Regions from separate parts of the Mesorhizobium sp. L2C066B000 genome, predicted to be linked through region 1. Evidence: predicted binding sites of a transcription regulator. Region 1 holds the regulator's gene; each other region holds the start of a gene.
The links. The regulator PhoB, encoded in region 1, activates phosphate uptake and scavenging genes when phosphate is short. The targets are predictions, from matches to a motif close to TGTCATNNANCTGTCAT.
Positions count from the first base shown of each region.

Region 1 (3,277 bases):
CGAACAGTCCCTTGAGAATGCAGTGGGCGACAAAATGAACGCCAAGTCGAACGAAGTCATCAAGATGCGCGGCGACAAGGTCGGCGTCTTCTACGGCGAGAAGCAGGCGTTGTTCGACGTCAATCTAGACGTCCGCCAGAACCAGGTGACGGCGCTGATCGGCCCGTCCGGCTGCGGCAAGTCGACCTTCCTGCGCTGCCTCAACCGCATGAACGACACCATCGATTCGGCGCGGGTGACCGGCAAGATCACGCTCGATGAAGACGACATCTACGACAAGAACATCGATGTCGTCGAACTGCGCGCCCGCGTCGGCATGGTGTTCCAGAAACCCAACCCGTTCCCGAAGTCGATCTACGAGAACGTCGCCTACGGCCCGCGCATCCATGGGCTGGCCAAGCGCAAGTCCGACATGGACCAGATCGTCGAGCAGAGCCTGAAGAAGGCTGCGATCTGGAACGAGGTCAAGGACCGCCTGCAGGAGCCCGGCACCGGCCTGTCCGGCGGCCAGCAGCAGCGCCTGTGCATCGCGCGCGCCATCGCCGTGTCGCCGGAGGTGATCCTGATGGACGAGCCCTGCTCGGCGCTCGATCCGATCGCCACCGCCCGTGTCGAGGAGCTGATCGACGAACTGCGCCAGAACTACACGATCGTCATCGTCACCCACTCGATGCAGCAGGCGGCGCGCGTGTCGCAGCGTACAGCGATGTTCCATCTCGGCTATCTCGTCGAGGAGGGCGCCACCGACAAGATGTTCACCAACCCCGACGACAAGCGCACCCAGGACTACATTACCGGCCGCTTCGGCTGAGCCGTCCGGCGGGTGAATTTTCAGGCACGAGGACCAAGATCATGGGTGAACATACCGTCGCCTCCTTCGATGAAGAGCTCGGGCAGATCAGCAAGCTGATCCGCGACATGGGCGATCTGGCAGGCTCGATGGTCAGCGGCTCGACCAGGGCGCTGCTCAATTCGGACAATGCGCTGGCACAGCGTGTCGTTTCCGACGACGCCATCATGGATGCGCGCCAGCGCGAACTGGACGACCGCGCCATCACGCTGATCGCCAAGCGCCAGCCGATGGCCAACGATCTGCGCGCCGTGGTCGGCTCGATCCGCATGGCCGGCGACCTCGAGCGCATCGGCGATCTCGCCAAGAACATCGCCAAACGCGTCGGCACCGTGGGCTTGAGCGTCACGCCGCGCGACCTCTCGCACTCCATCGATGCCATGGCGCAGCTGGTGCTGATCCAGGTGCAAGGCGTCGTCGAGGAATATGCCGCCACCGATGCGGCAGCTCTTGCAAAACTCAGGAATGACGACGAGCGCATCGACGTCAAATACACGTCCGTGTTTCGTGAGCTCTTGACCTACATGATGGAAGACCCTCGCAACATCACCGCCTGCACGCATCTCTTGTTCTGCGCCAAGAATCTTGAGCGCATCGGCGATCATGTCACCAACATCGCCGAAAATGCGTATTATGTGCTGACCGGCCAGCAATTGCCCGCCAATCGTCCGAAGCAGGACGAGACGGCGATGGCCACGCCGGCCTGATGAGGGTGAACTGCCTATGATCGCGCCACGCATCATGGTCGTGGAGGACGAGGAGCCGCTAGGCGTGCTCCTCCGCTACAACCTCGAATCCGAAGGCTATCACGTCGAGGTGGTGACACGCGGCGACGAGGCCGAGATCCGCCTGCAGGAAAACGTGCCCGATCTCCTGGTGCTCGACTGGATGGTGCCCGCTGTTTCCGGCATCGAGCTCTGCCGGCGGCTTAGAGTGCGGCCCGAAACCGAGCGGCTGCCGATCATCATGCTGACCGCGCGCGGTGAGGAAAGCGATCGCGTGCGCGGCCTGTCCACCGGTGCCGACGACTATCTGGTCAAGCCATTCTCGACGCCGGAGTTCATGGCGCGCGTGAAGGCGCTGCTGCGCCGGGCCAAGCCGGAAGTGCTGTCCAGCGTGCTCAAGGTCGGCGACATCGTGCTCGACCGCGAGTCGCACCGTGTCTACCGCAAGAAGAGCGAGATCAGGCTCGGACCGACCGAGTTCCGGCTGCTCGAATTCATGATGCGCCATCCCGGCCGCGTGTTCTCGCGCAGCCAGCTGCTCGACAATGTCTGGGGCGAGACGATCTACATCGACGAGCGAACCGTCGACGTCCATGTCGGGCGCTTACGCAAAGCGGTCAACAACGGCCGCATGCCGGATGTCATCCGTACCATTCGCGGCGCCGGCTACGCGATCAGGGAAGACTAGGATGCTGCGCGTCGCGCCGTTGCCGGCCATTCAGGCGACATGCTTGCCGGATTTGGCCTGAATGCCCGGCGCGAAAATCTCCTGATCGACGAAGCCGAGCGCGCGCATGGCACAGCCTTCGCGGATCAGCGGCAGCTCGTTGGGCTCGGTGTCGAAGGAGATCGATTTCGAGTGCTGGCCGCCGGCGGTCTGGGCGATCGCTTCGCGCAATGCCGGCTCGATCAGGTCGAAGGCGGCGGCGCTGACGCCAACCATGGCGACAGGCGCCGGGTCGATCAGCGCAAACAGGCTGCCGAGGCCGAAGCCGAGCGCCTCACCGGCCTTGCGATAGGCTTCGCGCTCCGGGCCATCGGTTTCGCGGGCGCGCGCGGCGAGTGCGCGCATATCAGCGTCGCCGATATCGACCGGCTCGGCATCTTCGCTCATCATTTTGGCGCTGCGCCAGATGGCGTAGTTTCCGGCATAGGCCTCGACGCAGCCGCGCCGCCCGCAGCGGCAGAGCGCGCCGCCCGGACGGTGGATCATGTGGCCGAACTCGCCGCCCGAGGAATGGGTGCCGGTGAACAGTTCGCCTTTCAGCACCAGGCCCATGCCGATGCCGTGCGATAAGAGGATGGCGATAAAATTGTCGCGGTAGCGCTCGGGCTGGCGCCATTGCAGCGCCACCGCCATCATGTTGCAATCGTTCTCCATGGTGGCAGGAATGCCGAATTCCGCTTCCAACATGTCGGCGAAGGCAATGTCGGTCAGTGGCGTGATCGGCGACCACAGCATGGCGCGCGCCTGCGAATCGGTGATGCCCTGGATGCCCATGGCAATGCGGGCGATGCTCTGGACATCGAGGTCGGGATCCTCAAGCCGCCGCCGGACGATTGCTACGCATTCGCCAATCAGCTCGTCGCGCGGCTTGGTCAGCGTGTCCAGCCGGCGCTGTTCCTCGGCGACGACGTGGCCGGCATAGTCGATGACGGTGACGGACAGGAAATTGAGCGACAGCACGACGGTCATCACCGC
Region 1 is NZ_AYWZ01000003.1:102,367-105,643, forward strand. It holds gene pstB (phosphate ABC transporter ATP-binding protein PstB) at 1-811, shown strand, start outside; gene phoU (phosphate signaling complex protein PhoU) at 853-1,557, shown strand; gene phoB (phosphate regulon transcriptional regulator PhoB) at 1,574-2,263, shown strand; gene X733_RS154635 (ROK family protein) at 2,294-3,277, opposite strand, start outside.

Region 2 (3,277 bases), on a different contig from region 1:
CCGAATACATCGCTTCGCAAATGTCGGCCAAGACGATCTGAGCCGTCCTCCCGGAACGCGCATGGCGCGTTCCGCCCTTTTTTCCTAGGACTCACTATGCGCCGACCGGCTGTCCGTCCTTGCGGCGGATGGCGACGACGGACGGTCGCGGCAGCTGGCCATCCCTGAAGTCGGGCCACAGCGTCTGCGCCTTGTCGAGCGTCTCTGCATCTTCCGCAGGGTGCTGCACCGACAGGAACAGAGTCGTGCCGTCCGGCGTGAAGCATGGGCCGGTCGCTTCGGCGCCATGCGGGCAGGTGAACAGCAGCTTCGGCAGGCCGCGCGCCGCACCTTCGGTGTCGACGCCATAGACGCCGTCCGGCAGGTCGAAATCATTGGCGCCGTCCGTCGCCACCCACAGCCGCCCCGCCGGGTCGAAGGTGATGTTGTCGGGGCAGACGAACCAGCCATTGTCCGACGTATCCGGATGAAAAGTGGCGCCGACCTTGGCATCTTTCGGGTTGCCGCAGAGCACGAACAGGTCCCAGGCATAGTTTTCGGCCGTGTGGTCGGCGTCCGCGCCGCGGCCGCCAGGCGGGATCAGTTCGACAATATGGCCCCAGAGATTTTCCGGTCGCGTGTTGGCCGGATTGACCTTCGACTGGTCGCGCTTCTTGTTCTTGGTCATCACCGCATAGACGCGGCCGGTCACCGGATTGGTCTCGATGTCCTCTGGCCGGTCCATCGGCGTGGCGCCGAGCGCATCTGCCGCAAACCGCGTCTTCAACAGCACCTCGGCCTGGTCGGCAAAACCGTTCTCGGCGGTAAGCTTGCCCTGGCCGTGCACCAGCGGCAGCCACGTCATCGAGCCATCGGCATCGAAGCGGGCGACCGACAGCACGCCATCGTCGAGCAGATCGGCGCCGGAGGCCGGATTGGCCCTATCATAGGCCTTGGCCGAGACGAAGCGGTACATGTATTCGAAATAGTCGTCATCACCCATATAGACGACGACGTGGCCGTCCTTGTTGAGGACCACGGTCGAGGCCTCATGCGACATGCGGCCAAGTGCCGTGCGCTTCACCGGCCTGGACTTAGGATCGTAAGGGTCGATCTCGACCACCCAGTCGAAGCGGTTGGCCTCGTTCGGTTCCTTGTCGAGGTTGAAGCGGTCATGGAAGCGGCCGCGGCCATAGATGTCGGAGCCGTCGAAGCCGTAACGGTCGAGCAGGTCGGCAGTCGGCGCCTTTTTCGGGTCGCCGCCGAAAATGTCGGACACGCCTTCCTCGCAGGTCAGCACCGTACCCCAGGGGGTGAAACCGCCGCTGCAGTTGTAGCTGGTGCCGAGCACTTTCGTGCCAGTCGCGTCGGCCGAGGTCTTCATCAGCGCATGGCCGGCAACCGGTCCGGAAACGGTCATTTCGGTGTTGGCGGTGATGCGGCGGTTGAGCGGGCTGTCCGCCACGCTTGCCCACTTGCCGTCCTTCAATTGCACCTCGACGATCGAATGGCCCATCGCGGCCATACCGAGATCGACCTGTTCCTTGGTCATCGTCTTGCCGGCATCGCCCTCGGTCATCCCCGGAAACATCACATTGGGCGAGATGTATTCGTTGTTGACGCAGAGCAGGCCATGATCGGAATTCACCGTACCCTTGGGCAGCGGCATGAAGGCGATGTAGTCGCAATTGTAGCCGAAGCGCTTTTCCTGTTCCTCCGCCGCGACCTTGTTGCCGTCGAATTCGGCGAGGCCGGCTGCAAGCGGGTCGCCCCAGCGCGCGACGATGGCCGTCTCATAGCCTTCGGCGGCGGCATGGGTCTTGCCGTAGACCCGTTTCAGCTCGGGAAAGCCGAGCGTCGACTGCGCTGTGGCGGCATGCGTTTCGCCGGCAAACAAGGAGCCGACAAAGCTGCCGCCGGCAATCAGCGCGCCGGAGGCGAGGCTGCCTTTCAAAAGAGACCGGCGCGAGACGCGCTCGGCAATGATTTCGCGGATGACGGGGGAGGATGAAGACGGTGTATTGGCCATGGTGTCTGCCTCTAAGGGTGGATGTTACGGCGCACCGTTGCCCTAGTCTGCTTAGGCAACATTCACATGACATAAGAGGAAGGTTTTGCCGCAACTGGGCGCGGCACTACGCATCGCTCAGCCCTTGGTGCAGGTCGAGGCGGTGAAGGCGCCGTCGGGCTGCTTCAGAATGATGTCGAATGACGGGGCGGTCTCGCCGTCCAGTGTTGCCTGTGTCATGGAGACGGAGTTGCCACCGGTGGTATAGCCGCCCAGCGGCCCGAGCCAGGTGATCTCGCCATTGGCGTTCATCTGATAGTTGTAGCCTTGCAGCGCCGTTCCGAACGTCACCGGGCCGGTATAGACATTGCCCTTGATAGTGATGTCGCCGAGGTTGAGGAAGGCGCCGAGCAGGTAGACCTCGCAATGATAGGTGCCGTCAGGAAGTTTGCCCTCGCTGAAATCGGCGCGCGCGGCGCCGCTCGTTGTCATCAGCAGCAGGATGCCGGAAATGCGTGAGATGCGAGATGTCATGACGTCTCTCTTTTGAAGGGCGAGCTTGCCCTATTTTTGCGCGGTGCCGCAACATTGTTCGCCCGGAACCCACGGCCGGAGATCAAAAACTAGGCATTTGTCTCAATTGGGCGAAAATTAGGCAAAAGTCGTGTGCGCTGCGCAAATTTGCCTCAATCAATTTTACCGGCTGCCTTTGTTGTTTCCCCAGGCTAATATACCAACCGGCTGATAACGCTCGGCTATTCCATCTTTGTGAGCGGCGCCTTCGCGTTTGGCACGGCAGTTGCTTTGCATTGTCGCGGTGCAATCAAACAGCTTGGGAGTCTTCGGTATGAGGGGTAATTTCTCCACAATAACAAAAATGTTTTCGGCGGGCGTGATCGCCGCCGGCCTGTCGATGTCGTCTCCGGCCAAGGCCGCCGAAGACACGATCAAGGTCGGCATTCTGCATTCGCTATCGGGGACCATGGCGATTTCGGAGACGACGCTGAAAGACGCCATGCTGATGCTCATCGAAGAGCAGAATGCCAAGGGCGGTCTGCTCGGCAAGAAGCTCGAGGCGGTCGTTGTCGATCCGGCCTCCAACTGGCCGCTCTTTGCCGAAAAGGCGCGCGAGCTGATCTCGAAGGACAAGGTCGCCGCCGTGTTCGGCTGCTGGACCTCGGTGTCGCGCAAATCGGTGTTGCCGGTGTTCTCGGAACTCGACAACATCCTGTTCTACCCCGTCCAGTATGAGGGCGAGGAAAGCGAGCGCAACGTGTTCTACACCGGCGC
Region 2 is NZ_AYWZ01000017.1:66,684-69,960, reverse strand. It holds gene X733_RS140425 (GMC family oxidoreductase) at 1-41, shown strand, start outside; gene X733_RS140430 (PhoX family phosphatase) at 95-2,008, opposite strand; gene X733_RS140435 (hypothetical protein) at 2,126-2,521, opposite strand; gene urtA (urea ABC transporter substrate-binding protein) at 2,835-3,277, shown strand, end outside.
Region 2: the regulator PhoB is predicted to act here: its motif matches at 2,064-2,080, upstream of X733_RS140430 (PhoX family phosphatase).

Region 3 (3,277 bases), on a different contig from region 1:
ACGGTGCCTGGCGACGGTTCGCTCGATTTCGGCGCCATCGTGCAGCGCTTCGCCGACCATGGCTATGAAGGCTGGTTCGTCGTCGAGGCCGAGCAGGACCCGAAAAAGAACCCGCCGCTGAAGATGGCCCACGTGGGTTACAAGGAGCTGATGCGGGTGATGACGGCGGCCGGCTACACGGTCGAGACGCAAGGCTTTCCCAATGCGTAAGCCGGTCCGATGAAGGATTACGAGCACCCGTTCTTCCGGCCGCTGTGGCGGCGCGTTGCCGTCGTCGCCGTCTGCGTGATCTGGGCCGGAATAGAATTCGCCTCCGGCACCCCATTCTGGGGCATCATTGCGCTCGGCTTTGCCGCCTACGCGGTGTGGCAGTTCTTCTATCTTTACAAGCCGGTGGAGGAGAGCAAGGCTGCGCCTGATCGACCGAAGACCGGCGAAGCGAAGGCGGACGCCGAACCGAAGGAATGAAGCGGCCGTGGCTCGGAAGGGCTTGCGGGTCGGACACTCGACACCTGGCGTATCGCCTACGTCGGTGATTGGCCGGAACGTCCCTCGCTTCGTCATCCTAGGGTCTTCGCGACGGAGCTTCGCTCTAGGATGACGAAGTTGAGAGGCCGACCTCGAAGACTTGCGATAGGAGAGACAAAACATGTCGAAACTGCTCGTCAAAGCCGACAAGGGCCATGGCCGCGTCGCCTATGTCACGCCCAACAGCGCCGGATGGACCTATGTCGGCTTCGACCTGCACCGCCTGAAGCCGGGCGAGACCGCATCCGGCAAGACGCAGGATCGCGAAGTCTGCCTGGTGTTCGTCACCGGCAAGGGCACGGCAAGGGCCGGCGGCCAGGAACTCGGCCTGCTCGGCGAGCGCATGTCGCCCTTCGAGGGCAAGCCGTGGTCGGTCTATATTCCGGAGGGTTCGGACTGGTCGGTCACCGCCGACACCGATCTCGAACTCGCGGTCTGCTCGGCGCCGGGCCTGGGCGGCGGCTTGCCCGTTCGCGTCATCGCACCCGACGACCTCGGCCAGGAGACTCGGGGCAAAGGCACCAACACGCGCTACGTCACCAACATATTGCCCGAGGGCAAGCCCGCCGACTCGCTGCTGGTGGTCGAGGTCATCACGCCCGGTGGCCACACATCGAGCTACCCGCCGCACAAGCACGATCAGGACAACCTGCCGGCCGAATCCTATCTTGAGGAAACCTACTACCACCGCCTCAACCCGCCGCAGGGTTTTGCCTTCCAGCGCGTCTACACCGACGCCGACAAGACCGGCGCCCGCGAGCTGGACGAAGCCATGGCGATCGAGGACGGCGATGTTGTGCTGGTGCCCAAGGGCTATCACCCCTGCGCCGCCTGCCACGGCTACGACCTCTATTACCTTAACGTCATGGCCGGGCCGAAGCGGACGTGGAAGTTCCACAACGCGCCCGAGCACGAATGGCTCATGAAGGCCTGATCGGCCTTCGCTTGCGCCAGAAGCTGTTGGTCCAGCAGCGAAAAATCGTCGGCTAACGATCCACGGGGTCGATTTGCCTTCGAAAACCCGCATAAGCTTCGTCAATCCGTCATGGAAATCACCTATGGCAGCGGGCTGACGAGGATTTTTTTCGATGCGCTACGCCATCTATTTCACCCCGAGGCAGGACGAACCGCTGGCGCGGCTCGCCGCCAACTGGCTGGGCCGCGACCCCTTTGGCGCCGCCACCAGGCCGGTCGAGGCGGTGGGCGAGCTGTCGGCGGCCGAAGTCGCCTTTCACACCGCATCGGCGCGGCGCTACGGTTTCCATGCGACGCTGAAAGCGCCCTTCCGGTTGGCCGCCAACGAAACCGAAAGCTCGCTGCGCGCGGCGCTGGACGCCTTTGCCGAAGCAACGCCGACGGTCACCATCCCGCGCCTGGTCGTCAGCCAGATCGATGGTTTCTTCGCTTTGGTGCCGGAAGGCCCGCTGCCGCCGCTCAACCGTTTCGCCGACGATGTCGTGCTTAGCTTCGACCGTTTTCGCGCGCCGCTCACCGAGGCCGAGATCGAGCGGCGCAGCCCGGATTCGCTGAAGCCAGCCGAGTTCCGCAATCTCTGCCAGTGGGGCTATCCCTATGTGTTTGAGACCTTTCGTTTCCACATGACGCTGTCCGGCCGGGCCGGGCCGCAGGAAAGCCAACGTCTGCGCGCAGCGATCGACAGCCTCTTTGCGCAGGTGCTGCGGCAACCGGTGCTGGTGGATGCGCTGACGCTGTTCGTCGAGACCGAACCGGGCGCTCCGTTCATGGTGCTTTCGCATCATGCGCTCGGCCGCCGAGCTGCCCGAAAAACTGCCTGACCACAATTCGTCCGAGTAAGCAAGGACTGCCTGAAATGACCGCCGAAACCGTTCTCCACAACGCCCGCATCGTGCTTGCCGACGAGATCGTCGAAGGGTCGCTCGTGCTGCGCGACGGTTTTATCTCCGGCATCGACGCCGGCACCGGCCAAATCGGCGGGAGCATGGGCGGCGAGGACATGGGCGGCGACTACATCATTCCCGGCCTGGTCGAGCTGCACACTGACCATCTCGAAGGCCACTATGCGCCGCGCCCGAAAGTGCGCTGGAACCCGATCGCCGCCGTCCTTGCCCATGACGCGCAGGTGGCCACCGCCGGCATCACCACCGTCCTCGACGCGTTGCGTGTCGGCATGGACGAGGACGCGGATATTACCTCCGACGACATCCGCAAGCTCGCCGGCGCGATCGAGGACAGCGTCGCGAAAGACCGGTTGCGGGCCGACCATTTCCTGCACCTGCGCTGCGAGGTCTCGGCGCCGGATTGCTTGCGGGCTTTCGCCAATTTCGATGGCGACGAGCGGGTCAAGCTGGCCTCGCTGATGGACCATGCGCCGGGACAGCGTCAGTTCGTCAATCTCGACACCTACGCCCATTACTATCAGCGCAAGCTGAAATTGACCGATCGCGACTTCCAATTGTTCTGCGAAAAGCGGATGTCGGAATCGGCGAAGAATTCGGGACCGAACCGGGTGGCGATATCAGCCGCCTGCAACGAGCGGGGCATCGTGCTGGCGAGCCATGACGACGCCACATCAGGCCATGTCGACGAGGCGATCGAACAAGGCGTGCGCGTCGCGGAATTCCCGACCACGCTGGAAGCCGCCAAGGCCTCGAAGGATGCCGGGCTCGGCGTGCTGATGGGCGCGCCCAACGTCATGCGCGGCTCCTCGCATTCGGGCAACGTCTCGGCCCGCACGCTGGCCGGCGACGGCCTGCTCGACATATTGTCG
Region 3 is NZ_AYWZ01000018.1:7,254-10,530, reverse strand. It holds gene iolE (myo-inosose-2 dehydratase) at 1-210, shown strand, start outside; gene X733_RS140255 (hypothetical protein) at 220-468, shown strand; gene iolB (5-deoxy-glucuronate isomerase) at 650-1,462, shown strand; gene X733_RS140265 (DUF1045 domain-containing protein) at 1,617-2,324, shown strand; gene X733_RS140270 (alpha-D-ribose 1-methylphosphonate 5-triphosphate diphosphatase) at 2,360-3,277, shown strand, end outside.
Region 3: the regulator PhoB is predicted to act here: its motif matches at 1,559-1,575, upstream of X733_RS140265 (DUF1045 domain-containing protein).